DNA from 3 places in the Streptomyces sp. NPDC020597 genome. Region 1 is predicted to be linked to each of the others. Evidence: predicted binding sites of a transcription regulator. Region 1 holds the regulator's gene; each other region holds the start of a gene.

Evidence for each region. The regulator HrcA, encoded in region 1, represses chaperone genes, less so after heat shock. The targets are predictions, from matches to a motif close to TTNGCACTCNGNNNNNCNGAGTGCNAA.
Region 2: groES (co-chaperone GroES) is a predicted target of HrcA. The motif match lies at 4,909-4,935, and genes of this name have one in related genera.
Region 3: groL (chaperonin GroEL) is a predicted target of HrcA. The motif match lies at 4,270-4,296, and genes of this name have one in related genera.

Annotation. Positions count from the first base shown of each region.
Region 1 is NZ_JBIRUL010000022.1:56,517-67,013, reverse strand. Features, by position in the region: gene ACH4ZA_RS29915 (MBL fold metallo-hydrolase) at 1-459, opposite strand, end outside; gene hrcA (heat-inducible transcriptional repressor HrcA) at 621-1,637, shown strand; gene dnaJ (molecular chaperone DnaJ) at 1,638-2,774, shown strand; gene ACH4ZA_RS29900 (nitronate monooxygenase) at 2,935-4,071, shown strand; gene ACH4ZA_RS29895 (16S rRNA (uracil(1498)-N(3))-methyltransferase) at 4,068-4,814, shown strand; gene ACH4ZA_RS29890 (VOC family protein) at 4,888-5,280, shown strand; gene ACH4ZA_RS29885 (hypothetical protein) at 5,417-5,908, shown strand; gene ACH4ZA_RS29880 (S41 family peptidase) at 5,954-9,157, shown strand; gene ACH4ZA_RS29875 (histidine triad nucleotide-binding protein) at 9,306-9,659, shown strand; gene ACH4ZA_RS29870 (ribonuclease Z) at 9,666-10,497, shown strand, end outside.
Region 2 is NZ_JBIRUL010000001.1:107,770-118,266, reverse strand. Features, by position in the region: gene ACH4ZA_RS00655 (SDR family oxidoreductase) at 1-419, shown strand, start outside; gene ACH4ZA_RS00650 (ester cyclase) at 510-1,217, shown strand; gene ACH4ZA_RS00645 (hypothetical protein) at 1,322-1,486, shown strand; gene ACH4ZA_RS00640 (hypothetical protein) at 2,016-2,624, shown strand; gene groL (chaperonin GroEL) at 2,719-4,344, opposite strand; gene groES (co-chaperone GroES) at 4,456-4,764, opposite strand; gene ACH4ZA_RS00625 (polysaccharide deacetylase family protein) at 5,111-5,941, opposite strand; gene ACH4ZA_RS00620 (polysaccharide deacetylase family protein) at 5,938-6,819, opposite strand; gene ACH4ZA_RS00615 (methyltransferase domain-containing protein) at 7,309-8,481, shown strand; gene ACH4ZA_RS00610 (RNA polymerase sigma factor) at 8,575-9,846, opposite strand; gene ACH4ZA_RS00605 (YciI family protein) at 10,052-10,408, opposite strand.
Region 3 is NZ_JBIRUL010000003.1:123,727-134,223, forward strand. Features, by position in the region: gene ACH4ZA_RS06720 (trehalose-6-phosphate synthase) at 1-385, opposite strand, end outside; gene ACH4ZA_RS06725 (glucosyl-3-phosphoglycerate synthase) at 524-1,468, opposite strand; SAM riboswitch class I at 1,633-1,788, shown strand; gene thrC (threonine synthase) at 1,807-3,105, shown strand; gene ACH4ZA_RS06735 (MoaD/ThiS family protein) at 3,102-3,377, shown strand; gene ACH4ZA_RS06740 (cold-shock protein) at 3,829-4,035, shown strand; gene groL (chaperonin GroEL) at 4,460-6,082, shown strand; gene ACH4ZA_RS06750 (hypothetical protein) at 6,189-7,022, opposite strand; gene ACH4ZA_RS06755 (DUF397 domain-containing protein) at 7,301-7,507, opposite strand; gene ACH4ZA_RS06760 (helix-turn-helix transcriptional regulator) at 7,491-8,330, opposite strand; gene ACH4ZA_RS06765 (hypothetical protein) at 8,444-8,671, shown strand; gene ACH4ZA_RS06770 (hypothetical protein) at 8,668-8,982, shown strand; gene ACH4ZA_RS06775 (NADH:flavin oxidoreductase) at 9,029-10,156, shown strand; gene ACH4ZA_RS06780 (hypothetical protein) at 10,194-10,497, opposite strand, start outside.

The DNA of each region.
Region 1 (10,497 bases):
GGCGGGGCCCACGTTCGCCAGCAGGACCTGCCGGCCGGCGCCCAGGTCGAGCGTCCACTCCCCGGAGACGAAGTGGCGGGGCCGCACGAGCGTGTCCGCCGCCTCCGTGGCCGCGGCCTCGTCGACACCCTGCCGGACCGCGTCCGACCGCAGCTCTTCGGCCGGCACGGAGTCGATGCCCACCGCCCCGAACACCTCGGCGCCGGCGAACGCCGCCGCACCCAGCACATGGTCGAAATGGGGGTGGGTCAGCGCGAGATGGGTCACACGGCCGCCGGCGAGCTGCTCGGCCTGCGCCCGCAGCAGCGCCCCCTCCGCCAGCGTCGACCCGGCGTCGATCACCAGCGCCGTGCCCGTGCCGACGACCAGCCCCACGGTGCAGTCCCAGCCCGGCAGCCGGCACCGGCCCACCCCCGCCGCGACCCGCTCCCATCCCAGCTCTTCCCAAGTCATCGTCATACCGCGACGCTAACTGCAGGGCGCCGGTGCCGGGGCCGACCTTGCCCCGGGTGTACCCCACAGCCGTACACTGGCCGGGAAACGCTGGCACTCGAATGTGAAGAGTGCCAAACGCGAGGGCCCAGGGGACTGGGGGACGAGATTCTGGAGGTGTGCGCGCGATGCTGAGTGAACGCAGGCTCCAGGTGCTGCGCGCCATCGTCCAGGACTACGTCGGCACCGAGGAGCCCGTGGGGTCCAAGGCGCTCACCGAGCGGCACAACCTCGGCGTCTCCCCGGCGACGGTCCGCAACGACATGGCCGCCTTGGAGGACGAGGGGTACATCGCCCAGCCGCACACCAGTGCCGGGCGGATCCCCACCGACAAGGGCTACCGGCTGTTCGTCGACAAACTGGCCGGCGTCAAGCCGATGACCGGCCCCGAGCGGCGCGCCATCCAGAACTTCCTGGACGGCGCGGTCGACCTCGACGACGTCGTGGCGCGGACGGTACGGCTGCTCGCGCAGCTCACCCGGCAGGTCGCCGTCGTGCAGTACCCGTCCCTGACCCGTTCGACCGTGCGGCACGTGGAGCTCCTCTCGCTCGCGCCCGCACGCCTGATGCTGGTGCTGATCACGGACACCGGGCGGGTCGAGCAGCGGCTGGTGGACTGCCCGGCGCCGTTCGGGGAGTCCTCGCTGGCGGATCTGCGCGCGCGGCTCAACAGCCGGGTGGCGGGCCGCCGCTTCAGCGACGTGCCGCGGCTGGTGGAGGACCTGCCGGACGCCTTCGAGGCGGAGGACCGCGGCACGGTCTCGACGGTGCTCTCCACGCTGCTGGAGACGCTCGTCGAGGAGAACGAGGAGCGGCTGATGATCGGCGGAACCGCAAATCTCACCCGCTTCGGACATGACTTTCCCCTCACCATCCGGCCCGTCCTGGAGGCCCTCGAGGAGCAGGTCGTGCTCCTCAAGCTCCTTGGCGAGGCGGGGGATTCGGGCATGACCGTACGCATCGGTCACGAGAACGCCTACGAGGGACTCAACTCCACTTCCGTGGTGTCGGTCGGCTACGGTTCGGGCGGCGAGGCAGTCGCCAAACTCGGCGTGGTCGGACCGACCCGCATGGATTACCCGGGAACGATGGGAGCGGTACGAGCGGTGGCACGGTACGTCGGACAGATCCTGGCGGAGTCGTAAGTGGCCACGGACTACTACGCCGTCCTCGGCGTGCGCCGCGACGCGTCGCAGGAAGAGATCAAGAAGGCCTTCCGGAGGCTCGCGCGCGAGCTGCACCCGGACGTCAACCCGGATCCGAAGACCCAGGAGCGGTTCAAGGAGATCAACGCCGCCTACGAGGTGTTGTCGGACCCGCAGAAGAAGCAGGTCTACGACCTCGGCGGCGATCCGCTGTCCCAGGCGGGCGGCGGTGGCGCCGGCGGTTTCGGGGCGGGTGGCTTCGGCAACTTCTCCGACATCATGGACGCGTTCTTCGGCACGGCGTCGCAGCGCGGGCCCCGCTCGCGCACCCGGCGCGGCCAGGACGCGATGATCCGGCTGGAGATCGACCTCGAGGAGGCGGCCTTCGGCACCACGAAGGACCTCCAGGTCGACACGGCGATCGTCTGCACGACGTGCAGCGGTGAGGGCGCCGCCCCCGGCACCAGCGCCCAGACGTGTGACATGTGCCGCGGTCGCGGCGAGGTGTCGCAGGTGACGCGGTCCTTCCTGGGCCAGGTCATGACGTCGCGGCCGTGCCCCCAGTGCCAGGGCTTCGGCACCGTCGTGCCGACCCCCTGCCCGGAGTGCGCGGGCGACGGGCGCGTGCGCTCGCGCCGCACCCTGACGGTGAAGATCCCGGCCGGCGTCGACAACGGCACCCGGATCCAGCTCGCGGGCGAGGGCGAGGTCGGCCCCGGCGGCGGCCCCGCCGGCGACCTGTACGTGGAGATCCACGAGCTGCCGCACGCGCAGTTCCAGCGGCGCGGCGACGACCTGCACTGCACGGTGACCCTGCCGATGACGGCGGCGGCCCTGGGCACGAAGGTGCCCCTGGAGACGCTGGACGGCCTGGAGGAGGTCGACATCCGGCCCGGCACCCAGTCCGGCCAGTCGATCCCGTTGCACAGCCGGGGCGTCACGCATCTGCGCGGCGGCGGGCGTGGCGACCTCATCGTGCACGTGGAGGTGCAGACCCCCACGAAGCTGGACCCCGAGCAGGAGCGGCTGCTGCGGGAGCTGGCGAAGCTGCGGGGCGAGGAGCGGCCCACGGGGCAGTTCCAGCCCGGCCAGCAGGGACTGTTCTCGCGGCTGAAGGACGCGTTCAACGGACGGTGACGGCGTGGGGTGCGGCGGGCTGTCCTTCTCCCCCCGCCGCCCCTTCCCCATCCCGTCCCCGCCTCCTCCCCGCCGAGTGCGCGCCGACGGCCGGCTCGCCGCCACGTGCCCGGGGAAGGGCCGATTCGGACTTGTCCTGGGGACGTGACAACATGCCGCCATGTCCTCCGCGCTGACCGGTCTCCTCCCGCACCCGATCGTGCAGGCCCCCATGGCGGGCGGTGTCTCCGTCCCACAGCTCGCGGCCGCCGTGTCCGGGGCGGGCGGGCTCGGATTCCTCGCGGCCGGCTACAAGACGGCCGACGGCATGTACGAGGACATCAAGCAGTTGCGGAGCCTCACCGGCCGTCCTTTCGGCGTCAACCTCTTCATGCCGCAGCCCGAGTACCCCGGTGCGAGCACCGGCTCCGCCGGAGCGGCCCAGGCCGCGCTCCCCGATGCCGGCGCCGTCGACGTGTACGCCCACCAGCTCGCCGGTGAGGCCGTCTGGTACGACACCGAGCTCGGTGACCCGGACAGCGGCCGCGACGACGGGTACGACGCCAAGCTGGCGGTGCTGCTGGACAACCCGGTGCCGGTCGTGTCCTTCCACTTCGGCGTCCCGAGCGCCGAGGCGCTGGAGTCGCTGCGCCGCGCGGGAACGTTCACGCTGGTCACGGCGACCACCGCCGAGGAGGCCGTGGCGGTGGAGCGGGCCGGCGCGGACGCGGTCGTCGTGCAGGGGGTGGAGGCCGGCGGACACCAGGGCAGCCACCGGGACAACCCCGAGAACGACGGCTGCGGCATCGGCCTGCTCTCGCTGCTCGCCCAGGTCCGCGAGTCGGTGAGCCTGCCGGTCGTCGCCGCCGGCGGCATCATGCGCGGCAGCCAGATCGCCGCCGTCCTCGCCGCCGGCGCCAGCGCGGCCCAGCTGGGCACCGCGTTCCTCGCCACCCCCGAGTCCGGCGCGCACGCCGTGCACAAACAGGCGCTGACCAACCCCCTGTTCGTGCGCACCGAGCTCACCCGCGCCTTCTCCGGCCGCCCGGCCCGCGGCCTGGTCAACCGCTTCCTGCGTGAGCACGGTCCGTATGCGCCGGCCGCCTACCCGGAGGTGCACCACCTCACCGTGCCGCTGCGCAAGGCGGCCGCCAAGGCGGGGGACGCCCAGGGGATGGCGCTGTGGGCGGGGCAGGGGCACCGGATGGCCCGCGATCTGCCCGCGGGGCGGCTGGTGGAGGTGCTGATGTCCGAACTCGCCGAGGCGCGGACAGCGTTGTCACAGGGCTTCGCGGCCGGAGAGGGCGGCGCCCGATGACCGCCCCCGTCTTCGTCGTCGACGAACTCCCGGACGGTTGGACCGAGTTCGTGCTGGACGGCCCCGAAGGGCGGCACGCCGTCTCGGTGAAGCGGCTGCGGGCCGGCGAGGACGTGGTCCTCACCGACGGCGCCGGCCGCTGGGCGCCGGCCGTGGTCGTCGCCTCCGAGGGCAAGGACCGGTTGGTCGTGCGTCTGGGCGAGACGGTCGAGGAGCCCGTCGAGACGCCCCGGATCACGGTCGTGCAGGCCCTGCCCAAGGGGGACCGGGGAGAGCTGGCCGTCGAGACGATGACCGAGACAGGCGTCGACGCGATCGTGCCGTGGGCGGCCGCGCGCTGCATCACCCAGTGGAAGGGCGAGCGGGGTCTGAAGGCGCTCGCCAAGTGGCGGGCCACTGCCCGCGAGGCCGGCAAGCAGTCCCGCCGGGTCCGTTTCCCCGAGGTCGCGGAGGCGGCGACCGCCCGCCAGGTGGCCGCGCTGCTCGCCCGGGCCGACCTGGCCGTCGTCCTGCACGAGGACCGCGACTACGGCAGCGAGCCGCTGGCCGCCGCGGAACTCCCCGCCCAGGGCGAGATCGTGCTCGTCGTGGGGCCCGAAGGGGGCGTGTCGCCGGAGGAGTTGGCCCTCTTCGAGGAGGCGGGAGCGAAGGCGTACCGGCTCGGCCGGAGCGTGCTGCGCACCTCCACCGCCGGCACGGCGGCCGCGGCCCTCGTCCTCGGCCGGACCGGCCGCTGGTCCTGACCCCGTTCACCTGCCTGCCTGCCTGCCCGCCTGGCCGTCCGTCCGTCCACCCGCCCGCCGTTCGGAGGTTTCCGTGGAACTCGTCCAAGTCAGGCTGCTGGTGCATGACTTCGCCGTCTGCTACCGCTTCTACGCCGATGTCCTCGGCCTGAAGCCGCAGTCGGGCGCGGAGCAGGGGCCGTACGAGAAGTTCAGCCCCGCCGTCGGCTCGGCGGGCATCGCGATCCAGGACCGCGCGATGATGGCGGAGGTGCTCGGCGAGCTGGGCGGGGCGGCGGACGGGCACCGTTCCCTGGTGGTGCTGCGCGTCGACGACCTGGACGACTACTGCGCGGGCGTCACCGCCCGCGGCGCCGCCCTGATCCACGGGCCCGCCCCGATGACCGACCGCATGCGCGTCGCCCACCTCAAGGACCCGGAGGGGAACCTGGTGGAGCTTCAGGAGTGGCTGCTGCTGCGCGGCTGAGCGCGACGGCGGTCGGCGCCCGCTCGTGCCGCCTCCCGCTCCGTGCCGCCTCCCGCTCATGGGCCCGCCGCGACCGCGCGCGGAATGACCGCATACGGGCTACCGCACGGCCGGCCCGAGTGGCACGCTGCCTTTCATGGGGGCATTGAGGCGTAATCGGCTGCTTCCGGCGGTGGCGCTCGCGGTCGCGGCGCTCGGCGTCGTGGGGTGCGAGCCGGGCGGGTTGAGCACCATGGCCGTGGCGCACACCACCGACGAGGCCGCGACGGCCGAGATCCAGCGACGGGACGTGGACGTGCGCTGGCTGACCTGCACGGCCCAGTACAAGGACGACAAGAAGGCGGGCGCCGTCGCCGCCGTGGACTGCCGCGGCAGGACCGCCGACGGACGCGCCATCACGGTCGAGGGCCGGATCACGCGCGCGGTCGACGGGGCCTGTGTGCGGGGGGATCTCACGGCGGTCGTCGGCCGGAAGCAGCTGTTCCGGGTGAGTGGGCTCGGCGACTGCAAGTCCGCGACGCCGTCGCCGGTCAAACCGTCCGGTTCCGCCGCGCCCGGCGCCCGGCCGACCGTCACCGTGACGGTCACCGTCACCGAGACCGTCGGCTCCGGCGGGGCGGGGAAGTGACGGAAACCCCTGACCAGCGGGCCCGGCGGTGCATACAGTGACCACGTGACCCAGTCCGCGACGTCTGCCGCGTATCTCAGATTCCCGCACCTGCACGGCGAATTGGCGGCCTTCGTCGCCGAGGACGACGTGTGGCTCGCGCCCCTCGACGGCGGCCGCGCCTGGCGGGTCAGCTCCGACAACGTGCCGGTCTCCTCGCCGCGCATCTCGCCCGACGGCGCCACCGTCGCCTGGACGTCCACCCGTGACGGCGCGCCCGAGGTGCACATCGCCCCCGTCGACGGCGGTCCCTCGACCCGGCTGACGTACTGGGGCAACGCACAGACCCGGGTGCGCGGCTGGACCCCGGACGGCCGGGTCCTCGCCGTCAGCACCTACGACCAGGCGACCCTGCGGCGCAGCTGGGCCCGTGCCGTCCCCGTCGACGGCGGACCGGCGACGACCCTGCCGTACGGGCCGGTCGGCACGGTCGCCCACGGCCCGCACACCGTGCTGCTGTCCGCGTCGATGGGCCGCGAGGCCGCCCACTGGAAGCGCTACCGGGGCGGCACCGCGGGCAAGCTGTGGATCGACCGGGAGGGCGAGGGGGAGTTCGTCCGTCTGCACGAGGAGCTCGACGGCAACATCGAGTGCCCGGTGTGGGCCGGGGACCGTATCGCGTTCCTCTCCGACCACGAGGGCACGGGCGCGCTGTACTCCTCCCTCGCCGACGGCTCCGACCTGCGCCGGCACACGCCGCTCGAGGGAGCGTTCTACGCACGCCAGGCCGCCGGCGACGGCACCCGGATCGTGTACATGTCCGCGGGTGAGCTGTGGCTGCTCGACGACCTCGACGGGGCCGAACCGCGCCGCCTCGACGTCCGGCTCGGCGGCCAGCGCACCGACCGCCGCCCCTATCCGGTCGCCGCCTCCCGGTGGCTGGGCGGGGCCGCGCCCGACCACACCGCGCGCGGCAGCGCCGTCGAGGTGCGCGGCGCCGTCCACTGGGTCACCCATCGTTCCGGGCCCGCCCGGGCGCTCGCCGCCGAACCCGGTGTGCGGGCCCGGCTGCCGCGCACCTTCCGCACGGAGGGGGAGGAGTGGGCGGTGTGGGTGACCGACGCCGAGGGGGAGGACGCGCTGGAGTTCGCCCCGGCGACCGGCGCGGCCCCCGGCGCCACCCCGCGCCGGCTCGCCGCCGGACGGCTCGGCCGGGTCCTCGAGCTCGCCATGGCGCCCGACGGCAGCCGGGCCGCGGTCGCCGCGCACGACGGACGGCTGCTGCTCGTCGAGCGGGAGACCGGAGAGGTCCGCGAGGTCGACAGCAGCCCCGACGGCGAGGTGTCCGACCTGGTCTTCTCCCCGGACTCGGCCTGGCTCGCCTGGTCGCACCCCGGGCCGCGGCCGCTCAGCCAGCTCAAGCTCGCCAACGTCACCGACCTGTCGGTCACCGAGGCGACCCCGCTGCGCTTCCGCGACTACGCGCCGGCCTTCACCCTCGACGGCAAGCACCTCGCGTTCCTGTCCACGCGCGCCTTCGACCCGGTCTACGACGAGCACGTCTTCGACCTCTCCTTCGTGGCCGGCGCCCGCCCGCACCTCATCACGCTCGCGGCGACCACCCCCTCGCCCTTCGGACCGCAGCGGCACGGCAAGCCGTTCGAGGCTCCCGACAAGGAGGAGACGCCCGACAGCGAGGGCACCCCGACCACCCGTATCGACCTCGAGGGCCTCGCCGACCGGATAGTGCCCTTCCCGGTCGAGGCCGGCCGCTACTCCGGGCTGGCCGCGGCGAAGGACGGCGTGCTGTGGCTGCGGCATCCGGTGCACGGCGTCCTCGGGGCGTCCCGCGCCACCCCCGACGATCCCTTCCCGGACACCGAGCTGGAGCGCTACGACCTCGTCCACCTGCGCGTCGAGCACCTCGCGACGGACGCCGACCGCTTCGAGGTCAGCGGCGACGGCAAGCGGCTGCTGCTGTGGACCGACGGCAAGCTGAAGGTCGTCCCCAGCGACCGGCGCGCCTCCGGCGACGAGGACAGCGACAGCAACGTCACCGTCGACCTCGGCCGGATCCGCCGCGTCGTGGACCCGTCCGCCGAGTGGCGGCAGATGTACGACGAGACCGGCCGGATCATGCGGGACAACTTCTGGCGGCCCGACCTCGGCGGCGTCGACTGGGACGGCGTCCTCGACCGCTACCGGCCGGTGCTGGAGCGGGTCGCGACCCACGACGACCTCGTCGACCTGCTGTGGGAGCTGCACGGCGAGCTCGGCACCTCGCACGCCTACGTCTCACCGCGCGGCGGCCACCGCGGGGGCGCCCGGCAGGGCCTGCTCGGCGCGGACCTCTCCCGTCACGCGGACGGCAGCTGGCGCATCGACCGGGTGCTGCCCTCGGAGACCTCCGACCCCGACGCCCGCTCCCCGCTCGCCGCGCCCGGCGTCGCGGTGCGGGCCGGCGACGCGATCGTCGCCGTCGGCGGGCAGCCGGTGGACCCGGTCACCGGGCCCGGGCCGCTGCTGGTCGGCACGGCCGGCAAGGTCGTCGAGCTGACCGTGTCGCCGTCCGGCGGGGGCGAGCCGCGGCACGCCGTCGTCGTCCCCGTCGCCGACGAGGAGGCGCTGCGCTACCACGCGTGGGTCGCGGACCGGCGGGCGTACGTGCACGAGGCGTCGGGCGGCCGGCTGGGCTATCTGCACGTGCCCGACATGCAGGCGCCGGGCTGGGCGCAGATCCACCGCGACCTGCGGGTCGAGGTCGCGCGGGAGGGCCTGGTCGTGGACGTCCGGGAGAACCGGGGCGGGCACACCTCGCAGCTGGTCGTCGAGAAGCTCGCCCGGCGCATCGTCGGCTGGGACGTGCCGCGCGGCATGCGGGCGTCCAGCTATCCGGAGGACGCGCCGCGGGGCCCCGTGGTCGCCGTCGCCAACGAGTTCTCCGGGTCGGACGGGGACATCGTCAACGCGGCGATCAAGGCGCTCGGCATCGGGCCGGTGATCGGGACGCGCACCTGGGGCGGGACGGTCGGGATCGACAGCCGCTACCGGCTGGTCGACGGAACGCTCGTCACCCAGCCCAAGTACGCCATCTGGCTCGAGGGTTACGGGTGGGACGTGGAGAACCACGGCGTCGACCCCGACGTCGAGGTGGTGTGCGCTCCCCAGGACCACGCGGCAGCCCGCGACGTGCAGCTCGACGCGGCGGTGGCCTCGGCACTGGCCTCGCTGGAGACCACGCCGGCGAAGACGCCGCCCGTCCTGCCCTGAGCGGGGTCGCGGCCCGCGCCGGGGGCGCCGCGCGCGCCGGAGCGGCGCGCTCCCCCCGCTACCATGCCCCCGTACCGATCAACCGCGTACCGATCAACCGCGGTACCGATCAACCGCGGTACCGATCAACCGTCTGAGAGGAACCCGCATGACAGGGGAAGCGCAGGACGACTGTCTGTTCTGCAAGATCGTCGCGGGGACCATTCCGGCGACGATCGTGCGGGAGACCGGGACGACCGTCGCCTTCCGGGACATCAACCCCCAGGCGCCCACCCACGTCCTGGTGATCCCGAAGGCGCACCACGAGAACGCCGCCGCCCTCGCGGCAGCCGACCCGGCCCTCACCGCCGACCTGCTGCGCGAGGCCCAGGCCGTGGCCGACGAGGACAAACTGGAAAGCTACCGCGTCGTCTTCAACACCGGCGCGGGCGCCGGCCAGACCGTGTTCCACGTGCACGCGCACGTCCTCGGCGGCCGCGGTCTGCACTGGCCCCCCGGATAGGCCGCCGTGTCCGTACGCGAACTGGTGGTCCTCGGCACCGCAAGCCAGGTGCCCACCCGGCACCGCAACCACAACGGCTACGTCCTGCGCTGGGACGGCGAGGGCCTCCTCTTCGATCCGGGCGAGGGCACCCAGCGCCAGATGCTGCGTGCCGGGGTCGCCGCGCACGACATCCACCGGATCTGCGTCACCCACTTCCACGGCGACCACTCCCTCGGTCTCGCGGGCGTCATCCAGCGCATCAACCTGGACCAGGTGCCGCATCCGGTCACCGCCCACTACCCGCGCTCCGGGCAGCGGTTCTTCGAGCGGCTGCGCTACTCCACCGCCTACCGGGAGACCGTCGGCATCACCGAGGCGCCGGTCGACGCGGACGGGCCGCTCGCGACGACCGCCTCCTACCGGCTGGAGACCGCCAGGCTCTCCCACCCGGTGGAGTCCTACGGCTACCGCGTCGTCGAGCCCGACGGCCGCCGTATGCTGCCCGAGCGGCTCGCCGCGCACGGCATCGGCGGACCCGACGTCGGCCGGATCCAGCGGGAGGGCTCGGTGGGCGGGGTCTCGCTCGACGACGTGAGCGAGGTCCGCCGCGGCCAGCGGTTCGCTTTCGTCATGGACACCCGGCTGTGCGAGGGCGTGCACGCGCTCGCCGAGGGCGCCGACCTGCTCGTCATCGAGTCGACCTTCCTCGACGAGGACGAGCGGCTCGCTGTGGACCACGGTCATCTGACCGCCGGTCAGGCCGCCCGGGTCGCCCGCGACGCCGGGGTGCGGCATCTGGTCCTCACCCACTTCAGCCAGCGCTACTCCGAGCCGGAGGAATTCGAGCGGCAGGCGC
Region 2 (10,497 bases), on a different contig from region 1:
CCGCGGCGGCGGCCACGATGCGGGAGCGCGGGCGCGGGGGCGTCGTCAACGTGGCCTCGGTGGCGGCGTTCGTCCCGCGCGGGACGTACGGGGCGTCCAAGGCGTGGGTCGTGCAGTTCACGCAGGGCGCGGCGAAGGATCTGGCCGGGACGGGCGTGCGTCTGATGGCCCTGTGCCCCGGCTTCGTCCGCACGGAGTTCCACGAGCGGGCCGGGATGGGCACGGACAACATCCCCGGGTGGATGTGGCTGGACGCGGACAAGCTGGTCGCGGCGGCGCTGCAGGACCTGGCGCGCGGAAAGTCGGTGTCGATCCCCGACCCGCGGTACAAGGCGCTGATGGGGCTGGTGAAGGTGACCCCGCGGGGGCTGCTGGGCGGCGTCAGCTCGCGCACGGGACGCAAGTACGGGCCCCAGTAGCGGGCCCGCGGGCGGACGGGTGGCGTCGGCGCTCCGGTGGGAGGATGGGCGTGTCCGAACACCGGATCCAGGGGGGCCGGAGGCGACGTCATGACGTTCGTACAGCTCATCGACTGCAGGACGAGCCGGTTCGACGAGATGGACCGGCTGATGGACACATGGGTCGAGCAGACCAAGGGGAAGCGGACCGCCACGCACGCGGTGGTCGGCAAGGACCGCTCCGACGATTCCCACTTCATCGAGATCGTGGAGTTCCCCTCGTTCGAGGAGGCGATGCGGAACTCGAACCTTCCGGAGACCGGCAAGATCTTCCAGGAACTGGTGGCGCTGTGCGACGAGATGCCCACGTTCACCGATCTCGACGTCGTGCGGGACGATCAGCTGTGCGCGGCGACGGTGCGGCGGTTCCTGGAGACGCTGGCCGCCCCGGGTGAGCTGGCGCCGCTCGACGGACTGCTGGCGCAGGACTACCACCACCACGACCCGTCCAACGTGCAGGACGTGATCGGCATGGACGCGATGCGGCGCGAGGTCGAGATGTGGCGCGCCGGCTTCGCCGTCACGTTCACCGTCGAGGACCAGATCTCCGAGGACGACCGCGTGTGCACCCGCTGGACGTTCGACGCGACGCACCACGGTGAGTTCATGGGCCTCGCGCCCACCGGCCGGGAGGTCACCATGACCGGGACGACCATCTGCCGGTTCGACGACGACGGCAGGATCGCCGAGGCCTGGTGGCAGTACGACCGCCTCGGACTGATGGCCCAGCTGGGAGCTCTGGACGCACTGGAGACCTGACGACACGTCACAAGACAACGCCCGCACGGCAAAAGCCCCTGCTCCTGACCTTGGGGGTCCTTAGGTTCTAGCGATCGTCGCAACACCCCAGTTCAAGGGGTGCGATGTTCGAGATCCGGCGGACCCGGGCGGTGGCTCAGGGCCGCAGGAAGCTGACCCGTGAGCGGGAGGAATACTTCCGGCTCGTGCAGCAAGGCGTGAGGTGGATCGACGTCTACGTCGAGACGCTGGAAGCCGATCCGGCGCGCGTCTATCTCCAGGCGTTCTGAGTACTCCGGCTGCCGCCGGCGTGCTCGCCTCCCCCGCCCGATGCGCGCCGGGGCGGCTCAACTCCCTTGCTGCCGTGCGGATGGGCCGGGGTGTGCAGGGCGGGCCGGGTCGTGGCGGCTGCCGGTGCGGGCAGGTGCGGGAACTGCCGACGGGGTGGGGCCGGCGCGGACGGCGCCGACAAGCGGGGGTCACCCGGATCGCCTATCGTGGAATGCGGTGAGCCGACGGGGACTCACTCTGCCGGGGCGATCTGGTTCGCAGTCCCGACGACGCATCTCCTCCCGTGGGGCCGTGAGCACGCCGGCCGCCATGTCCCGCATCCGCAGCGCGACCGCAGCGCATCCGCCGCCGGTCAGCGCTGTTCCGACCGACTCCGACCACCACCACGGCCGCCGTACCCTATCGCCGCATCCGAGGGATCGCACCGGTCCGCTCGCGGCGCCGGCGGCCTCCGCGGACCAGTGGGCCCGGGGCCGGGAACGGCCCCACGGATCCCGGTCCGCAGGCGATTCGAGGAACGGAGACACCATGGCAATGCTCCGCCTGACCATGAAAGCCGCGTTGTGCGCGCTCGTCGCGTTGATGATGGCCGCCGTCTGGGCCCAACCGGCGAACGCGTGGACCTGGGCCACCAGGGTGACCGTGTACAACGGCGGCGGCCTGTGCGTCCAGGGAAGCGCGGGCATCGATCACCGACGACCCGGCGTGTTCTCCGGCAACCTGGCCTACGCGAACACCTACGCGCTGAACTCGGGCTGCTGGACTGGTCAGGCCAGGCCGGACGGCTGGGCCGCCGCGCGAGCCACCGTCTACCGGTGGAACGGTTCCGTCTGGGAGGTGTGCCGCACCAGCTCCTGGAAGTACGGAGCCACGGGGCAGGCGGGCGGCGAGTTCCCCGGACCGTACGGCCCTGAGCAGGTGTACGACTGGGGCGGTTGGCAGTCCTGCGGAGCGGGCTATTACGGGACGGTCGCCTCGGCGTACGTCTGGGACGGCTCCGCCTGGCGCGGCGGCGACGTCTGGTCGGGCTACGAGTACGCCTCGTCCGCCTCGCTCCGGGACAACCGGCCGTCCCAGCCGGACACCAGTCCCGCGCCGCCTTCCTCCCGGCCGCCGCTGAGGGCGGGAGCCCGGTAGGGCCGCCGGAGCCCACCGCATACTCGTTCGACGGGCGAGGCCCGGCTCCCTTTCGGGGGCCGGGCCTCGTTACTGCGGTGGGTGCTGACCTGGGTCAGTGGGAGTGGCCGTGGCTGTGACCGCCGGCGGCCGGCTCCTCCTCTTCCTTCTTCTCGACGACGAGGGTCTCGGTCGTCAGGAGGAGGGAGGCGATGGAGGCGGCGTTCTCCAGGGCGGAGCGGGTGACCTTGACCGGGTCGATGACGCCGGCCTTGACCAGGTCGCCGTACTCGCCGGTCGCGGCGTTGAAGCCCTGGCCCTTCTCGAGGTCGGCCACCTTGGCGGTGATGACGTAGCCCTCGAGGCCCGCGTTCTCGGCGATCCAGCGCAGCGGCTCGACAGCGGCCTTGCGGACGACCGCGACACCGGTGGCCTCGTCGCCGGTCTTGTCGAGGTTGCCCTCGAGGACCTTGACGGCGTGGACCAGCGCGGAGCCGCCACCGGAGACGATGCCCTCCTCGACCGCGGCGCGGGTCGCGGAGATGGCGTCCTCGAGACGGTGCTTCTTCTCCTTCAGCTCCACCTCGGTGGCGGCGCCGACCTTGATCACGCACACGCCGCCGGCCAGCTTCGCGAGGCGCTCCTGGAGCTTCTCGCGGTCCCAGTCGGAGTCCGTGTTCTCGATCTCGGCCTTGATCTGGGCTACGCGGCCCACGACGTCCTCGGAGTTGCCGGCGCCGTCGACGATGGTGGTGTCGTCCTTGGTGACGGTGACGCGGCGGGCGGAGCCCAGCACGTCCAGGCCGACCTGGTCGAGCTTGAGGCCGACCTCCTCGGAGATGACGGTGGCGCCGGTGAGGACGGCCATGTCCTGCAGCATCGCCTTGCGACGGTCGCCGAAGCCCGGGGCCTTGACGGCGACCGCGTTGAAGGTGCCGCGGATCTTGTTGACGACGAGGGTGGAGAGCGCCTCGCCCTCAAGGTCCTCGGCGATGATCAGCAGCGGCTTGGAGGAGTTGGTCTGGATGACCTTCTCGAGCAGCGGCAGCAGGTCGGCGATCGAGGAGATCTTGCCCTGGTTGATGAGGATGTAGGGGTCCTCGAGGACGGCCTCCATGCGCTCCTGGTCCGTCACGAAGTACGGCGACAGGTAGCCCTTGTCGAAGGCCATGCCCTCGGTGAAGTCCAGCTCCAGACCGAAGGTGTTGGACTCCTCGACGGTGATGACACCGTCCTTGCCGACCTTGTCCATGGCCTCGGCGATGAGCTCGCCGACCTGCTGGTCCTGGGCGGACAGCGCGGCGACGGCGGCGATGTCGGACTTCTCGTCGATCGGGCGGGCCGAGGCCAGCAGCTCGTCCGAGACGGCCTTGACGGCGGCGTCGATGCCCTTCTTCAGGGCGGCCGGGGACGCGCCCGCGGCGACGTTCTTCAGGCCCTCGCGCACCAGCGCCTGGGCGAGCACGGTGGCGGTGGTCGTACCGTCGCCCGCGATGTCGTTGGTCTTGGTCGCCACCTCCTTCACCAGCTGCGCGCCGAGGTTCTCGTACGGGTCCTCGAGCTCGACCTCACGGGCGATCGTGACACCGTCGTTGGTGATGGTGGGGGCGCCGAACTTCTTGTCGATGACGACGTTGCGGCCCTTGGGGCCGATCGTCACCTTGACCGTGTCGGCAAGCTTGTTGACGCCGCGCTCGAGGGCGCGACGGGCGTCCTCGTCGAACTTCAGGATCTTCGCCATGGGAGCGGTTCAGCCCTCTCGGAAAAAGTGGGAGAAACGAACTGCGCCCCCGGCACCCGGCTTCACAAACACGCGGGGCCAGGAGCGCAGTTCACTGCAAAACTGGGTGAATTACTTCTCGATGATCGCGAGCACGTCGCGAGCCGAGAGGACGAGGAACTCCTCGCCGTTGTACTTCACCTCGGTGCCGCCGTACTTGCTGTACAGGACGACGTCGCCGACCTTGACGTCGAGCGGCAGGCGCTCGCCGTTCTCGAAGCGACCCGGGCCCACCGCGAGGACGGCGCCCTCCTGGGGCTTCTCCTTCGCGGTGTCCGGGATGACCAGGCCAGAGGCGGTGGTCTGCTCGGCGTCGAGCGGCTGGACCACAATGCGGTCCTCGAGCGGCTTGATGGCAACCTTGGAGCTGGTGGTCGTCACGATCCGACCTCCCCCTTCGGAGATCTCACGGGGCTAACTGTCTGAGGTGGCGACCAGGTGGATCCGTCGTCGCGGGTGCCGGACCTGCCCGTCGCTGTTGGCACTCTCCAGTGGGGAGTGCCAGACCTGAGACTATGACCGCGATTAGCACTCGGTCAAGCGGAGTGCCAATGCCTGCGGCGCGTCGCCAGGTTTTCGGCCGACGTGAGTGTCCTGGTCGCCCGGTGGTGGGGCCCCGTTTGCAGGCTGCCGCCCCCGGTCTCCCGCTTCGGCCCTGTACGGGCCGAAGCGTGTACGGGCCGAGGCGTGTACGGGCCGAGGCCGAGGGACGACGCCGGACGGGCTGTCAGACGTAGTCCTCCAGGCGGGCCACCGTCAGGTGCTCGTTCTGGATCTGGCGCAGGAGTCGCGTCGTCCGGTTCCGCAGGTCCGGGGCCGTCGTCTCGTCCGGGGCCACGGCGATGACGTCGCCGGGGCGGAGGCGGTGGGGGCCGTGGGCGTAGGTGAGGGCCGTGGCGCCCATCGAGGCGCGCCACAGCACGACGGCCGCGATGCCGCAGTCGGCGGCGGCGCGTCGGGTGGTGGCGTCGTAGGCGCCGTAGGGCGGGCGCAGGAGGCGGGGGCGCAGGCCGAAACGGGCACGCAGCTTGTCCTGCTGGCCGCAGATCTCGGCGCGCTGGCCGGCGTAGGGCAGACCGCGCAGGGCCGGGTGGTCCAGGGTGTGGTTCTGGACGCTGGCCCCGACCGACTGCAGCCGGGCCAGCCTGCCGTAGCCGGGGCCGATCACGCTGTCGGTGAGGAACATGCTGACCGGCAGGCGCAGTTCGCGGACCATGTCGACGAGGCGCGGGTCGCGTTCGGCGCCGTCGTCGTAAGTGAGGAAGACGACTCTGTCGGCGGTCGGGACGTGGTCCACGACCGGCGGGAGAGCCGTCCCGGGGCTGCCGGCCGGCGAGCGGGCCGGGTGGGCCGGGGCGGGGGCCAGGGGGGCCGTCAGACCCCAGCGGCGATAGGCGGGCTGCCCGGCGGCCGGTCCGGCCGGGTGGACCCGGGCCGCGGCTTTCCTCCCCAGCCGTTCGATCGGGTCGACGGACTGGGCGCAGCCGGCCAGGACCGTCAGGACGAGCAGGACCAGCAGGGCGGCCGCCGCTCCCGCGCGCTTCTGCCGCGCCCTCACAGGTAGTCCTCCAGACGGGCCACCGCGTAGCCCTTCGCCGTGACCTTGTCCAGGAAGCGGCGGACCAGGTCGGGCATCGTGCCCTTCCACTCGCCGCGCCCGCGGAAGTGGCTCAGCACGATGTCGCCGGGATGCAGCTTCCGGTCCCCCTCGCGGTACTCCCAGTGGTCGACGAAGACCTCCTCGTCCCACAGCGGGGCGTAGCGCACGCCGCAGCTCTTCGCGGCGCGCAGGGTGTCCTGGTCGTAGTTGCCGAAGGGCGGCCGGAAGAGGGCGGGACGGGTGCCGTAGCGCTCCCGGATCACTTCCTGCATCCCGCAGATCTCGTGCTTCTGACGGGCGTAGGAGAGCGCCGGCAGGTAGGGGTGGTGGAGCGTGTGGTTGTTCAGGGTCGCCCCCCGGTCCTGCATCTCCTTGAAGTACCCGTAGTCGTCCTTGATCAGGTAGTCGCTGAGGAAGGCGGTGTACGGGATCTTCAGCTCGCTCGTCATCCGCAGGAACGCCGGGTCCTTCTCGGCGCCGTCGTCGATGGTGAGGAAGACGACCCGGTCCTCGGTGGGGACCGAGGTGAAGACCGGCGGGAGACCGAGCTCCTCGTGGTCGTCGACCTCGAAGCCCTTGCGGGTGGCGATCTCCGGCTTGTGCGCGGGGGGCGGCGGGGGCGTCAGCGGGACCTTTCTCAGGCCCCAGCGCCTGGCCGCGGCGACCCGCAACTGGTGGGCCGCACGGAGCCGGGCTGCGTAGCCGTACAGGGCGCGGGCCGGCGCGACCACGGGCGGCGCCCCTTTCTCCGGCTGCTGCCCGGGCGCGGGGCGGGCCGAGCGGCCTGCGCCCCCGCCTGCGCCCCCGCCGGCGCAGCCCGATGCGACGGCGGCCAGGGCGAGGACGGCGACGAGGCTCCTGAATCCGGCGGCGCGGGCCGCGGCGGCGCTGCGCGCCCCGGGGGCGCTTCGGGTTCCCCGGCGGGAGCGAGTGCCCGTCAGGGGGCCGACGCCCGCCAGAGGGCGGGATTCCGTCCGGGGGCCGGATTCCGCGCAGGGGCGGGTCCCCGTCCGATGGCGGGGGCCCACGTGGGGAACGGTTTCCGCGTGGGGGCGGCAATCCGTGCGGGGGCCGGGATCCGTGCGGGGGCGAGGGTCCGTGCGGGGGCGAGGGTCCGTGCGGGGGCGAGGGTCCGTGCGGGGGCGAGGGTCCGTGCGGGGGCGGGGGTTCGTGCGGGGGCGGCGACGGGCCGGCTCGTCAAGGCCGTTCATGTCATTTTGTACGACAGGTCCCATGGCGCCGGATCTTCGCAGTCGCCCTTCCCGAAGCCGGCCCGACACCGCCGCCACAGGCGCGCTGTCCACCGACTGGCCCACAATGGCCCGGTGAACGACCTCGCCCCCCTGCGCACTCCCGAGGGCCGCGCCCTCCTCGACGCGGTGCGCGGCACCGCTCCCGCCGACGAACTCGCCGTCGCCACCCGGCTCCGCCGCGAGCATCCGGCGGACCTGGTCTCCGCGGCCCTCGGCCAGGCCCGGCTGCGGCAGCGCGCGGCGGTGAAGTTCGGGGCGCGGGACGCGGAGCGGATGTTCTTCACCCCGAACGGCGTGGAGCAGTCGACGCGGGCGAGCGTCGCCGGCTACCGGGCCGAGCGGATGAAGGCGCTCGGCGTGACCTCCGTCGCCGACCTGTGCTGCGGGATCGGCGGGGACGCGATCGCCCTCGCCCGCGCCGGGATCCGGGTGCTGGCCGTGGACCGGGACCCGGCGGCGGCCGAGGCGGCCCGTGCGAACGCCGAGGCGCTCGGGCTGAGCGAGCTGATCGAGGTGCGGGAGGCTGACGTCACCGAGGTGGACGCCGGCGGCTACGACGCGGTCTTCGTGGATCCCGCGCGCCGGGGCGGCCGGGGGCGCATCTTCGATCCGGAGGCGTACTCGCCTCCCCTGTCGTGGGCGGTCGCCGCCGCCCTCGCCGCCCCGCGCGCCGCCCTCAAGATCGCGCCCGGGGTGCCGCACGAGGCGATCCCCGCCGAGGCCGAGGCCGAGTGGATCTCGGACGGCGGGGACGTGAAGGAGGCGGTGCTGTGGTTCGGGACCGAGCCGGGGACCGTCCGGGCGACCCTGTTGCCGGGGCCGCGCACCCTGGTCGGCGCCGGTCTGCCCGACCCTCCGGTCCGGTCCGTCGGGCGGTATCTGTACGAGCCGGACGGCGCGGTCATCCGCGCTCATCTGGTCGCCGACGTGGCCCGGGAGCTCGACGGCGCACTGGTCGACGAGACCATCGCCTACGTCACCGCCGACGCCCTCCGCCCGACGCCGTATGCCGCCGCGTACGAGATCACCGATCAACTCCCGTTCGGAGTGAAGAAGTTGAAGGCGCTGTTGCGGGAGCGGGAGGTCGGCGTCCTGACCGTGAAGAAGCGGGGGTCGGCGGTGGAGCCGGAGGAGCTGCGCAAGAAGGTGCTTCACAAGCCGCACGGTTCCGAGGCGGCGACGGTGTTCCTCACGCGAGTGGCGGGCGCCCCGACCATGCTGATCGGGAAGCCCGCCTCCGTCTGACGCAGGCCGGACCGTCACTCGTCCCGCAGCGTCCCTCGCCGTCCCGCAGCGTCCCTCGGCGACCTGCGGCGTCCCGCGCCACCCGCGCGGGCGTCAGTCCGACGACGCGGCCCGGTGCAGGAGCAGTCGCCGTTCGCGTGCGCTGGCCGTCAGCGCCGCCGCCCGTTCGAACTCGGCACGGGCCTCCGCGGTGCGGCCGAGGCGGGACAGCAGGTCGGCGCGGACGCTCGGCAGCAAGTGGTATTCGCGCAGGGCCGGTTCGGACGTCAGCGCGTCGACGATGACCAGGGCGGCCGCGGGGCCCTCGGTCATCGAGACGGCGACCGCCCGGTTCAACTCGACCACCGGGGAGGGGAAGCGGGCCGCCAGCAGCCCGTACAGGGTGGCGATGCCCGCCCAGTCGGTCTGGTCGTACGTGTACGCGTGCGCGTGGCAGGCCGCGATGGCCGCCTGGAGGGCGTACCGGCCCGGGGCCCCGCCGCCCGCCGCGCTCCGGGCCCGGTCGAGGGCGGTGATGCCGCGCGCGATCAGCATGCGGTTCCAGCGGCGGCGGTCCTGGTCCTTCAGCAGGACGGGCGTGCCGTCGGGGGCGGTGCGGGCGGCCGTCCGGGACGCCTGGAACTCCAGCAGCGAGACGAGACCGTGGACCTCGGGCTCCTTCGGCATCAGCGCCGCCAGCTGCCGGCCCAGCCGCAGGGCGTCCTCGCACAGCGCCGGGCGCAGCCAGTCGTCGCCGGCGGTGGCCGCGTACCCCTCGTTGAAGATCAGGTAGATGACGTCGAGGACGGAGCCGAGCCGGGCTTCCCGGTCGGGGCCGTACGGCACTTCGAAGGGCACGTTCCTGGTCGCCAGGGTCTTCTTGGCGCGCACGATCCGCTGGGCGACCGTCGACTCGGGGACCAGGAAGGCGCGGGCGATCTCGGGTGTGCTCAGACCGCCCAGCAGACGCAGGGTGAGAGCGATGCGGGCCTCGGCGGAGAGCACCGGATGGCAGGCGGTGAAGACGAGCCGGAGCAGGTCGTCGTCGATGTCGTCGGGGTCGGCCGGCTCCTGGGGCGGCGCCGTCGTGGTCTCCAGGTCGCGGCCGATCTCCTGGAGCTTGCGGGAGTGGCTCTCACGCCGCCGGATCAGGTCGACGGCACGGCGCCGGGCGGTGGTGGTCAGCCAGGCGCCGGGACGGTCCGGCACTCCGTCGCGCGGCCACTGCTCCAGAGCGGCGACCAGGGCGTCCTGGGCCAGTTCCTCGGCGACGCCGACGTCCCGCACGAGCCGGGCGACGGCGGCGATGACACGGGGGGACTCCAGGCGGAAGACGGTCTCGATGGCCGTACGGGGATCCTGGGCGGTACGGGGATCGGGGCCGATACGGGCGCCGTCGCGGGCGGCACCCGTGTCCGGGTGGGCCGGAGGGGCGTCCGGGCTCTCGCGCGAAGGCGGGGCGCCGCGGGAGTCCGGGGCGCCGCCGGGGTCCGGGGGCGTACGGGGGCGTGCGGGCGGGCCGGGGTCCGGAGCTGGCTGTCGTTCCACAGCTCACCATCGAACACCCGGCGCCCGTTCAGGCCAAGAACGATCAGCCTTCCGCGATTTCCCGCACCTCGCAGGTCACCGTCCAGTGCTCCTCGTGCACCTTCAGGAAGCGCTTCGTCCATTCGACGGCCTCGGCTATGTCCTTGCACTGCATGATCGCGTAACCGCCGACGACCTCCTTGGCCTCGGTGAAGGGCCCGTCGGTGAGGGTGATCTTCCCGCCCTCCCAGTGCGCGCGGACGCCCTGCGCGGACGGGGTCAGCCCGGCGGTCTCCAGCATGACGCCGGCCTTGGTGACCTCCTCGATCAGTTCGCCCATCCGCTGCATCAGCTCCGGGCTGGGGCCCTCGGCGGGGGCGGTGGCCTCGTCGATCTTCACGAGCGACAGGTAGCGGGGCATGGTGACTCCTCGGGTGCGGTGAACCGGGTCCTTCCCGGCCTCTCCCCCCTGCGTCGAACGGCGGCGGGCCGGATCGACACCGTCACCGA
Region 3 (10,497 bases), on a different contig from region 1:
ACGCGGCCCACTGGCGGCGGAACTCCGCGTCGAAGACCGGCTCCAGCGGGGTCTGGTACAGCAGGTGGTGGACGAACCAGAGCACCGAGTTGGCGATGCCGTTGTACGCGTCGGCGTGCACGTCGGCCGGGACGGGCAGCATGCGCACGCCCTCCTCGCCGACCCCGCGCCGGACCGCCTCGCGGTCGCCGTCGGAGAGCGCCGAGCACACCCACAGCGCGCCGACGTCGGGGCCGATGGCCGACAGACCGGAGACCAGTCCGCCGCCGCCGCGTCTGGCGTGCAGCGAGCCGTCCTCGCGCACCTCGTAGGAGACCGGACCGCGGTTGGACGCGACCAGCACCTCGGCGCCCCGGGCGGCAGACGTGTCGTGCGTGGAAGCCATAGACCTCAACCTAGCCCGCTCCGTAAACGCTCAAACGTACGGTCGCGCCGAGTGGAGGGGCCGTATCCGGCCGTAACGCCGCCGCCGGCCGACGCGAACCGGCCCGCCGCGGGGGGACCGCGGGCCCGCGGTACGGGCTCAGGCCACCCTGCGCCGCGCGTACTCCGCGATGTCCGTCATAGGCGGCCGTTCCTCCGTGTCCACGGAGTGGGTGTGCGGCTCGAAGCCGTCCGGGCCGCGCTCGAACTGGGTGAGGGCGGGGCGGACCAGATGGCCGCGGGCCAGCCGCAGCTGGGCGGTGCGGTAGATCGCCGCCGCCATCCGGCCCAGGGCCTGGCCGTCCTGGTGGCGGTGCTTGCGCACGCCGACGTCGACCTGGGCGAGAGCGTCGAGACCCACCAGGTGCAGGGCGTCGACCAGCATGCCCAGCTCCACGCCGTACCCCACGGGGAAGGGCAGCTGCTCCAGCAGGCTCCGGCGGGCCGCGTACTCGCCGCCGAGCGGCTGCACGAAACCGGCGAGCTGCGGCCAGTGCATGTTGAGCAGGGGGCGGGCCATCAGCTCGGTGACCCGGCCGCCCTGACCGGCCGCGCCGCCCAGCGGGCGGTCGTACATGGCCTTGACCAGGTCCACGTCCGGATCGGTGAGCAGCGGGCCGACGATCCCCGAGACGAAGTCGGAGGAGAACTCCCGCAGGTCGGCGTCGATGAAGCAGACCACGTCCCCGCGGGTGACCAGCAGCGAACGCCACAGCACCTCGCCCTTGCCCGGCACGGCGGGGATGCGGGGGAGTATCTCGTCGCGGTGGACGACGCGCGCGCCCGCCGCCGCGGCGACCGCGGACGTGCGGTCGGTCGATCCGGAGTCGACCACCACGATCTCGTCGACGAGCGGGACCTGCTGCATGAGGTCGTGACGGATCACGGCGACGATCTCGCCGACCGTCTCCTCCTCGTTGAGCGCGGGCAGCACGACGCTCACCGACTGGCCGGTGCGCTGTTTCGCGGCGAGAATCCGGTGCAGCGGGCGGTCCGTCAGGGACCAGGAACGGGTGCTCAGCCAGCGCTCGACTTCTTCCAGCACGTCGGCGGCTCCTCTGCGTTCTCTCGGCGAGTACGGTCCTGCGTGATCCATCTCGCGGTTCGGACGACTATCTCAACTGTCCTGGCCTTCGGTTACAGTCTTGAACAACGCGGGTGACCATCGCATGTCAGGGTCATCGGCCGCACAGATCAACAACTGCATACCGCTCATCCAGAGGGGCAGAGGGACACGGCCCGATGAAGCCCCGGCAACCCTCCAGTCGGTTCTCGTAGATCAATGCTGATCGTTCAGCGAGGCTCCCGGCTCGGGAAGGTGCCAAATCCGTCTCACGGCGAAGTGCGTCGTGAGGAAGATGAGGAGAAAGGGCCTCGCCTCACATGGCTGCGCAGACTGTTGCAAGCACCACGGACTCTACGACCTCCGCTGTCGACCTCGGTCCGGCCACCGCGTTGAGCTGCCGCGAGTGCGGCCACCGCGTCCCCCTCGGCCCGGTCTTCGCGTGCGAGGAGTGTTTCGGCCCGCTCGAGATCGCGTACGACTTCTCCTCCTACGACACGGAGGAGCTGCGAAAGCGCATCGAGGCGGGACCCGCGAACGTCTGGCGCTACGCGCCGCTGCTGCCCGTCCCGGCGGACGTGGCCGACAAGCCGAACATCAACCCCGGCTGGACCAAGCTCGTGCAGGCCGACAACCTCGCCCGCGAGCTGGGCGTCGACGCCGGCAAGCTCTTCGTCAAGGACGACTCCGGCAACCCGACCCACTCCTTCAAGGACCGGGTCGTCGCCCAGGCCATCGAGGCCGCCCGCGCGTTCGGCTTCACCACCCTCTCCTGCTCCTCCACCGGCAACCTGGCCGGCGCGGTGGGCGCCGCCGCGGCCCGCGCCGGCTTCCGCTCCTGCGTGTTCATCCCGCACGACCTGGAGCAGGGCAAGGTCGTCATGGCCGCGATCTACGGCGGCGAGCTCGTCGGCATCGAGGGCAACTACGACGACGTCAACCGCTTCTGCTCCGAGCTCATCGGCGACCCGGCGGGCGAGGGCTGGGGCTTCGTCAACGTCAACCTGCGGCCGTACTACGCCGAGGGCTCCAAGACGCTGGCGTACGAGATCTGCGAGCAGCTCGGCTGGCGGCTGCCCGACCAGCTCGTCGTGCCGATCGCCTCCGGCTCGCAGCTCACGAAGATCGACAAGGGTCTGCAGGAGCTGATCAAGCTCGGGCTGGTCGAGGACAGGCCGTACAAGATCTTCGGCGCGCAGGCCGAGGGCTGCTCCCCGGTGTCGGTCGCCTACAAGGCCGGACACGACGTGGTCCGCCCGCAGAAGCCGAACACCATCGCGAAGTCGCTGGCCATCGGCAACCCGGCGGACGGTCCGTACGTCCTCGACATCGCGCGGCGGACGGGCGGCGCGGTGGAGGACGTGAACGACGAGCAGGTCGTCGACGCGATCAAGCTGCTGGCGCGCACCGAAGGCATCTTCGCGGAGACGGCCGGCGGCGTGACCGTGGGCGTGGCGAGGAAGTTGATCGAGAACGGTCTGCTGGACCCGACGAAGACGACCGTCGTCCTGAACACCGGCGACGGCCTGAAGACCCTGGACGCGGTGGCCGGCACCGGACTCACCGCGACGATCCGCCCGAACCTGGACTCTTTCCGAGAGGCTGGCCTCGCATCATGAGCGTCACTGTTCGCATCCCGACCATCCTGCGCACCTACACCGGCGGTCAGGCCGAGGTCTCGGCCGAGGGCGCGACCCTCGGCGAGGTCATCTCCGACCTGGAGAAGAACCACACCGGCATCGCCGCGCGCGTCCTGGACGACCAGGGCAGGCTGCGGCGGTTCGTCAACGTGTACGTGAACGACGACGACGTCCGCTTCGAGCAGGGTCTGGACACGGCGACTCCGGCCGGCGCCGGCGTGTCGATCATCCCGGCCGTGGCCGGCGGCTGACCGCTGTTCAGTACCCGCCGGTAGTAACCGTCGGTAACAGCGATTACCGAGAGTTCATCGAATTGCCCTCTCCGCGATAGAAGCGGAGGGGGCAATTCAGTGTGGTTGAGCGCGGTACAGTTGGGGAACCCGGTCCTGATCACCGGTTCCGGAGCCTTTTATTTCCGCCCGTGCCCGACAAGAAGCAGCCAAAGTGTGCGCTGCTTATGCGGCTTATGTGGCTTTTGCAGGGCCCGACTTGCCCTGAATTCTGGCGAATTTGCGCCACATTCCGGATCTCGCGCGACCAGAATTCTCGTCCGACTGACCTGTTGCAGAGGGCAGTTGGGCAGATACATTCAGCCGCGGTCGACGCGTTCCGGCGCACGCCCCCAACCAACTGGGGGGTGAGGTCTGACCCGGATCCACGAAGTGTGGATCTGTGCAAGGGCCAGTAATAGGGGAGTTAGGCATGGCTCAGGGCACCGTCAAGTGGTTCAACGCGGAGAAGGGGTACGGCTTCATCGCGGTCGACGGTGGTGCGGATGTTTTCGTCCACTACAGCGCGATTCAGATGGACGGCTACCGCACCCTGGAAGAGGGTCAGCGGGTCGATTTCGAGATCTCGCAGGGCCAGAAGGGGCCGCAGGCGGACATGGTCCGTCTCGCGACCGGCTGAAGCACGCGCCGACTGACAGCGTCGTTCTTCTGTTTCATCTTCGAAGGGCTCGCGCCTCCCGGGGTGCGAGCCCTTCGGCATGCCCCGGGACGGCGACGCGGGGCGGCGGGCGAGGGGTGAAGGCCGTGGGCGAGCGGCGGGGGGCGGGAGTCCCGGACCGGCCTCCTCGACGCCCTGCCGAGGGGCGCGCGCCGTCCGGACGCCCCCTGTTCACCTGCGGATCGTCCCGAGGCGCTTGCACTCGGCATGGGCGAGTGCTAATCATTGGCGTTAGCACTCTGAAGGTGAGAGTGACAACGAAGGACCGGGTCGGTGAGGCCCGCAGGCCAGGTGGGGCAAGGAACCACATGGCCGGCGAGCCGTCCGTCGCGGGCGCGGGCGCGGTCCGAAGGAATCACCCCCAGTCCTGGAGGGACCACTTCACATGGCCAAGATCATCGCGTTCGACGAGGAGGCGCGGCGCGGCCTCGAGCGCGGCATGAACCAGCTCGCGGACGCCGTCAAGGTGACGCTCGGCCCCAAGGGCCGCAACGTCGTCCTCGAGAAGAAGTGGGGCGCCCCCACGATCACCAACGATGGTGTCTCCATCGCCAAGGAGATCGAGCTCGAGGACCCGTACGAGAAGATCGGCGCCGAGCTGGTCAAGGAAGTCGCGAAGAAGACGGACGACGTCGCCGGCGACGGCACGACCACCGCGACCGTCCTCGCCCAGGCCCTCGTCAAGGAAGGCCTGCGCAACGTAGCCGCCGGCGCCAACCCGATGGCTCTCAAGCGCGGCATCGAGAAGGCCGTCGAGGCCGTCTCCGGCGCCCTGCTCGAGCAGGCGAAGGATGTCGAGACCAAGGAGCAGATCGCCTCCACGGCCTCCATCTCCGCCGCCGACACCCAGATCGGCGAGCTCATCGCCGAGGCGATGGACAAGGTCGGCAAGGAAGGCGTCATCACGGTCGAGGAGTCGCAGACCTTCGGTCTGGAGCTCGAGCTCACCGAGGGCATGCGCTTCGACAAGGGCTACATCTCGGCGTACTTCGCCACCGACATGGAGCGTATGGAGGCCGTCCTCGACGACCCGTACATCCTGATCGCGAACTCCAAGATCGCCAACGTCAAGGACCTGCTCCCGCTCCTCGAGAAGGTCATGCAGGGCGGCAAGCCGCTGCTGATCATCGCCGAGGACGTCGAGGGCGAGGCCCTGTCGACCCTGGTCGTCAACAAGATCCGCGGCACCTTCAAGTCCGTCGCGGTCAAGGCCCCGGGCTTCGGCGACCGCCGCAAGGCGATGCTGAACGACATCGCCATCCTCACCGGCGGCGAGGTCATCTCCGAGGAGGTCGGTCTCAAGCTCGAGAACACGACCCTCGACCTGCTCGGCAAGGCTCGCAAGGTCGTCATCACCAAGGACGAGACGACCATCGTCGACGGCGCCGGCGACTCGGACCAGGTCGCGGGCCGCGTCAACCAGATCCGCGCCGAGATCGAGAACAGCGACTCGGACTACGACCGCGAGAAGCTGCAGGAGCGCCTGGCGAAGCTCGCCGGCGGTGTCGCGGTCATCAAGGCCGGCGCCGCCACCGAGGTGGAGCTCAAGGAGCGCAAGCACCGCATCGAGGACGCCGTCCGCAACGCGAAGGCCGCCGTCGAGGAGGGCATCGTCGCCGGTGGTGGCGTGGCGCTCATCCAGGCGTCCGCCGTCTTCGAGAAGCTGGAGCTCGAGGGTGACGAGGCGACCGGCGCCAACGCCGTGCGCATCGCGCTCGAGGCCCCGCTCAAGCAGATCGCCGTCAACGGTGGTCTCGAGGGTGGCGTCGTCGTGGAGAAGGTCCGCAACCTCCAGGTCGGCCACGGCCTGAACGCAGCGACCGGCGAGTACGTCGACATGATCGCCGAGGGCATCATCGACCCGGCGAAGGTGACGCGTTCCGCTCTGCAGAACGCCGCCTCCATCGCCGCGCTGTTCCTCACCACCGAGGCCGTCATCGCCGACAAGCCGGAGAAGGCCGCCGCGCCCGCCGGCGGCGGCATGCCGGGCGGTGACATGGACTTCTGATCGACCTGACGGTTGATCGTCTGTCCTTCGACCGAGGGCGGCACCTCCCGGAAACGGGGGGCGCCGCCCTCGGGCTTTTCTCCGGGGTGCCCGAGGGCCGTCCCACTCATCGGGGTGTCGGCTTCCTTTCCGGGCGCTGCTGGGACATCGCCGCACGAATCCCGGCCGCACGCGTGTGGACAGCGACGGCGGGGAGGGGCGCAGGGGGATTCACGGGCGCGCGTTCGCCCCGGCAGCCACGACAGATGCCCCCGGGTAGGGCTTCCGGGTGCCCGGGGACCCCGCACTCCGTGCACTCCAGACGGCGGCGAGGCGGGGGCGGGGCCGGTGGCGTCGGGGGCGGGATCTTGTCCGTCAGGCGGCGGTTGAGCAGGGCCGCCGGGCTGTGGACGGGGGTGGGCAACCCGGCGGTGAGCGCGGCGAGGAGCGTCTCCTCCGTGGCTCCCCGCGCGAACCACTCCTCCACCAGCGGGGCGAGCCGCGCGCAGTCGGCGGCGGAGAGGGAGAGGGCGGGGGTCGTGCGGCCGAGGGCGGCGAGGAGGATGTGGGCGCGGGTGCGCGTGGTCCGGGCCGGGTCGGGCGGCTGCTCCGGCTCCGGTACGTCACCCCGGGTGAAGCTCGCCCACCAGCCGTCGTCACGCGCCGTGCGGGTGAACCACGTTCGGGTGATCCAGCGGAATTCGCCCGAGGCGGTTTTCAGCCGTTCCCGTCCCCGCCTCAAGTGGCCCGCCCGCTGGATGCGGTTGAGGGCGGTGCGCAGCGCGCACTGGCCGTACGGGAGTTGCTTGGCCAGCGACTTCACCGAGATGTCAGTGCCGTCGGGGAGGCGGTCGATGTAGGCGGCGATGGCCGCTTCGCGGGGTGGCAGGTGCGCAAAGTCGCGCTTCGTGCGGGGGAGTTGGTCCGCAGCGGCCCGCTTTCCGTAGCCCGGATTGGCCATCGGGTGCGGGGATGCGTGCGAGGGCAGGGGTGCGGTACTAGGCTTTGCGTCAGCCACAGGTCGATGCTCTCGATCGATCTCGTAGGTCAGGCCCCCGTAGGTGTTGGAGCACCGGCGGGGGCTGTTTCGTTGTGCGCACCGTAAAGCCTGGTGACCTTCCGTGGCAAACCGGTCGCTGCGCGTCAACTCTTTGGGTGGGAGGGTGGGTTGAGGCCCTCCACCCATTCCCTGGAAAGAGCGCTCGGGGCTGGGCGCTTGAGCTTCGGGGCGGGCGCGGGTCAGCCGGCCTTGATGTTCTCCACGAACGCGGACCAGGCCTGGGCCCGGAACACGAGCTTCGGGCCCAGGGGGGCCTTGGAGTCCCGGACGGGGATGAGGGTGGGGTGGCCGAGGGCGACCTCCAGGCAGTCGGCGCCACTGCCCCCGCTGTAGCTGGACTTGTACCAGGCAGCTGCGTTCAGGTCGTACTCAGCGATGCTCCTCATGGGCGTAATCCTGCGCCATCGCCTCAATGAGGGCCAGGGAGTCCTTGGGGGAGAGCGCGCAGGCAGTGAGCAGTTCGAAGGCATGCTTCTGGCGGCCGACGGTGGCCGGGTCGTCCTCCAGACGTCCGGTGCCGACGTGCTCGAGGAAGACCACGGGCGGGGCGTCCTCGAAGTCCATCAGCTTGATGGCACCCTCCATGGAAGAGTGCGCCCCTATGTTGAGTGGCAGTACCTGCACGATCACGCGGTTTTCGCGGGCCAGATCGGCGACGTGACGCAGGGATTCCGCCATCACCGCAGCTCCACCTGTCACTCGACGCAACGCGGCCTCGTCAAGCACCGCCCACAACAACGGTTTTGTTGGATCGGCGAGGACGTGGGCACGGTCGATGCGAGCCGCCACCAGTTCGTCGATCTCCTCTTCGGGTGCCGTCGGCCGGTACGCGCGAAATACGGCTCGTGCGTACCTCGGCGTCTGGAGCAGTCCAGGGATCAGAAGTGGCGCGTACTGCCTGATCACTGTGGCGACGGCCTCCGCCTCCACGGCCTCCGTGAAGCTCTCCGGATACTTCGATTTGGCCGCCGCCTTGCAGTTTCGCGCGAAGAATCCCTTCGTTCCCAGGGCTTCGTCAAGCATGCGCGCGTACTCCGGCTGCATGCGTCGCGCCCCCGCTTCCAACTGTCCGATGAACGAACCGCTCACGAACAATCGTTGGCCCAGTTCGTCCTGGCTGAGACCGGCCTTCTCGCGCGCGTGCCGCAGTTCCGCCCCCAGCAGGGCGCGGGGTGACGACGACGGGTCGAGGTCCTTAGGTCCGGACACGGGTACCCCCTGGTCGTACAGATGGTGTTGTTGGGACGCCCCATCTCGCCAGGTTAGAAGCGGAGCGACCACGCTGTGTGGTGAACGTGAACACTCAGCGTGGAGGGATGGACATGGCGGAGACGACGACGGGTGACCGGCCCGCGCGGACGGCCCAGGAGGCCGTCGAGCAGTTGCGCGCCGCTCTGGGCGAGGCGGGCGTCATCCTGCCGTCGCTGCGGATCGACCCGGTGTCGGGCGCGCACGGAGACCCGTACGCCCTGATCGACCTGGGGCGCTGCAACCTGGGCGTGGCCTCGCGCATCGCGGCCGCGCTGCGTAGGGCGGGGGGCGATGCGTGAGGTACGTCCTGGACACGCGCACCGGCCGGATCGGCGAGGTCATGGAGCGGTCGGAGGGTGCGGTGGTGCTGCGGCCGGTGGGCGGCGGGCGGGAGTGGGACTGTCCGCCGGAGGACGTGGGGGAGGTGTCCGCGGACGAGGTGCTGCGGGAGCGGGTGCGCCGGCTGAACCGTGACGCCCGCTCCGGCGTGGCTCCGGTGCGGCGCGAGATGCCGGAAACCCGGGCGGCGCGTGGGCGGGATCACAGAGGCGGGGCGGCAGGAGAGGAATGGGGCGGGGGGCCGGAGGCGTTCCGTGGGGAGCGTACTTGATGCGTGTGCACATACCGCCTGGTTCCCGTCCCGAGGAGTCCCCCACGTGAGCATCACCCAGCCCGCCGCTTCGCGCGCCGCCGAGATCCTCTCGCGGCCGGTCTCGATCAACGGACTGACCGTCCCGAACCGCATCGTCATGGCCCCCATGACGCGCATGTTCTCCCCGGACGGCGTTCCCGGCGAGGACGTCGTGTCGTACTACGGCCGTCGGGCCGCCGCCGGCGTCGGTCTCATCGTCACCGAGGGCACCTACGTCGGACACGAGTCCGCCGGGCAGAGCGACCGGGTCCCGCGGTTCCACGGGGACGAGCAGCTCGCGGGCTGGGCGAAGGTCGCGGAGGCCGTGCACGCGGGCGGCGGGAAGATCATGCCGCAGCTGTGGCACATCGGCATGGTGCGCAAGCAGGGTGAGCCGCCGTACGCGGACGCGCCCGCCGTCGGGCCTTCCGGCATCCGGCTGGACGGCACCGAGGGCGCCGGCAAGGCGATGACCCAGCGCGACCTGGACGACGTGATCGGCGCGTTCGCCGAGGCCGCGGCCGCCGCCGAGCGCATCGGATTCGACGGCGTGGAGCTGCACGGCGCCCACGGTTACCTCCTCGACCAGTTCCTGTGGGCCGGCACCAACCGGCGGACCGACGCCTACGGCGGCGACCTCGTGGCACGCACGAAGTTCGCCGCCGAGATCGTGGCCGCCGTCCGCGCGACCGTCTCCGCCGAGTTCCCGGTCGTCTTCCGCTACTCGCAGTGGAAGTCGGACGCCTACGACGCCCGTCTCGCCGAGACCCCCGAGGAGCTGGAGGCCCTCCTCGCCCCGCTCGCCGCCGCCGGCGTCGACGCCTTCCACGCCTCCACCCGCCGATACTGGCTCCCGGAGTTCGACGGCTCCGACCTCAACCTCGCGGGCTGGACGAAGAAGCTCACCGGCAAGCCCGCCATCACGGTCGGCTCCGTCGGCCTCGACGGCGACTTCCTCAAGGGCTTCGCCGGCGAGGGCGCGCCGGTCAAGGGGATCGACGACCTCCTGGACCGTCTGGAGCGCGACGAGTTCGACATGGTGGCCGTCGGCCGTGCGCTGCTCCAGGACCCGGAGTGGGCGGCCAAGGTGCTCGGCGGCCGGCTCGACGAGCTGAAGCCCTACGACGCCGCCGCGCTGCGCACCCTGAGCTGAGCGTCGACCCGCCTGTGCCGTCCGCGAGACGGGGCGCTCAGAGGTTGCCGAGCGGCTCGATGTCGACCTTCACCGGGGTGCCCCAGATCCGCAGGACCTCGTAGTCGGTGAACTCGTGCACGAGCCGGTAGGCCATCGCGGGACGGGACCCGCGGCGCAGGGCGGCGATGTACAGCTCCGCCTCGCGCCGGTCCCGCCGCGGTGTTCCGCAGAGCTGCCACTCCTGGCCGTTCCACAGCTCCGCCAGCCAGCGCTGCTGGGGCTGCGGGCGGTCGGCGCGGGTGCCGTACCTCGAAGGGGCGGGGGTGGTGTGGGGCGCCTGCGGCGGCGGGCCGTTGAAC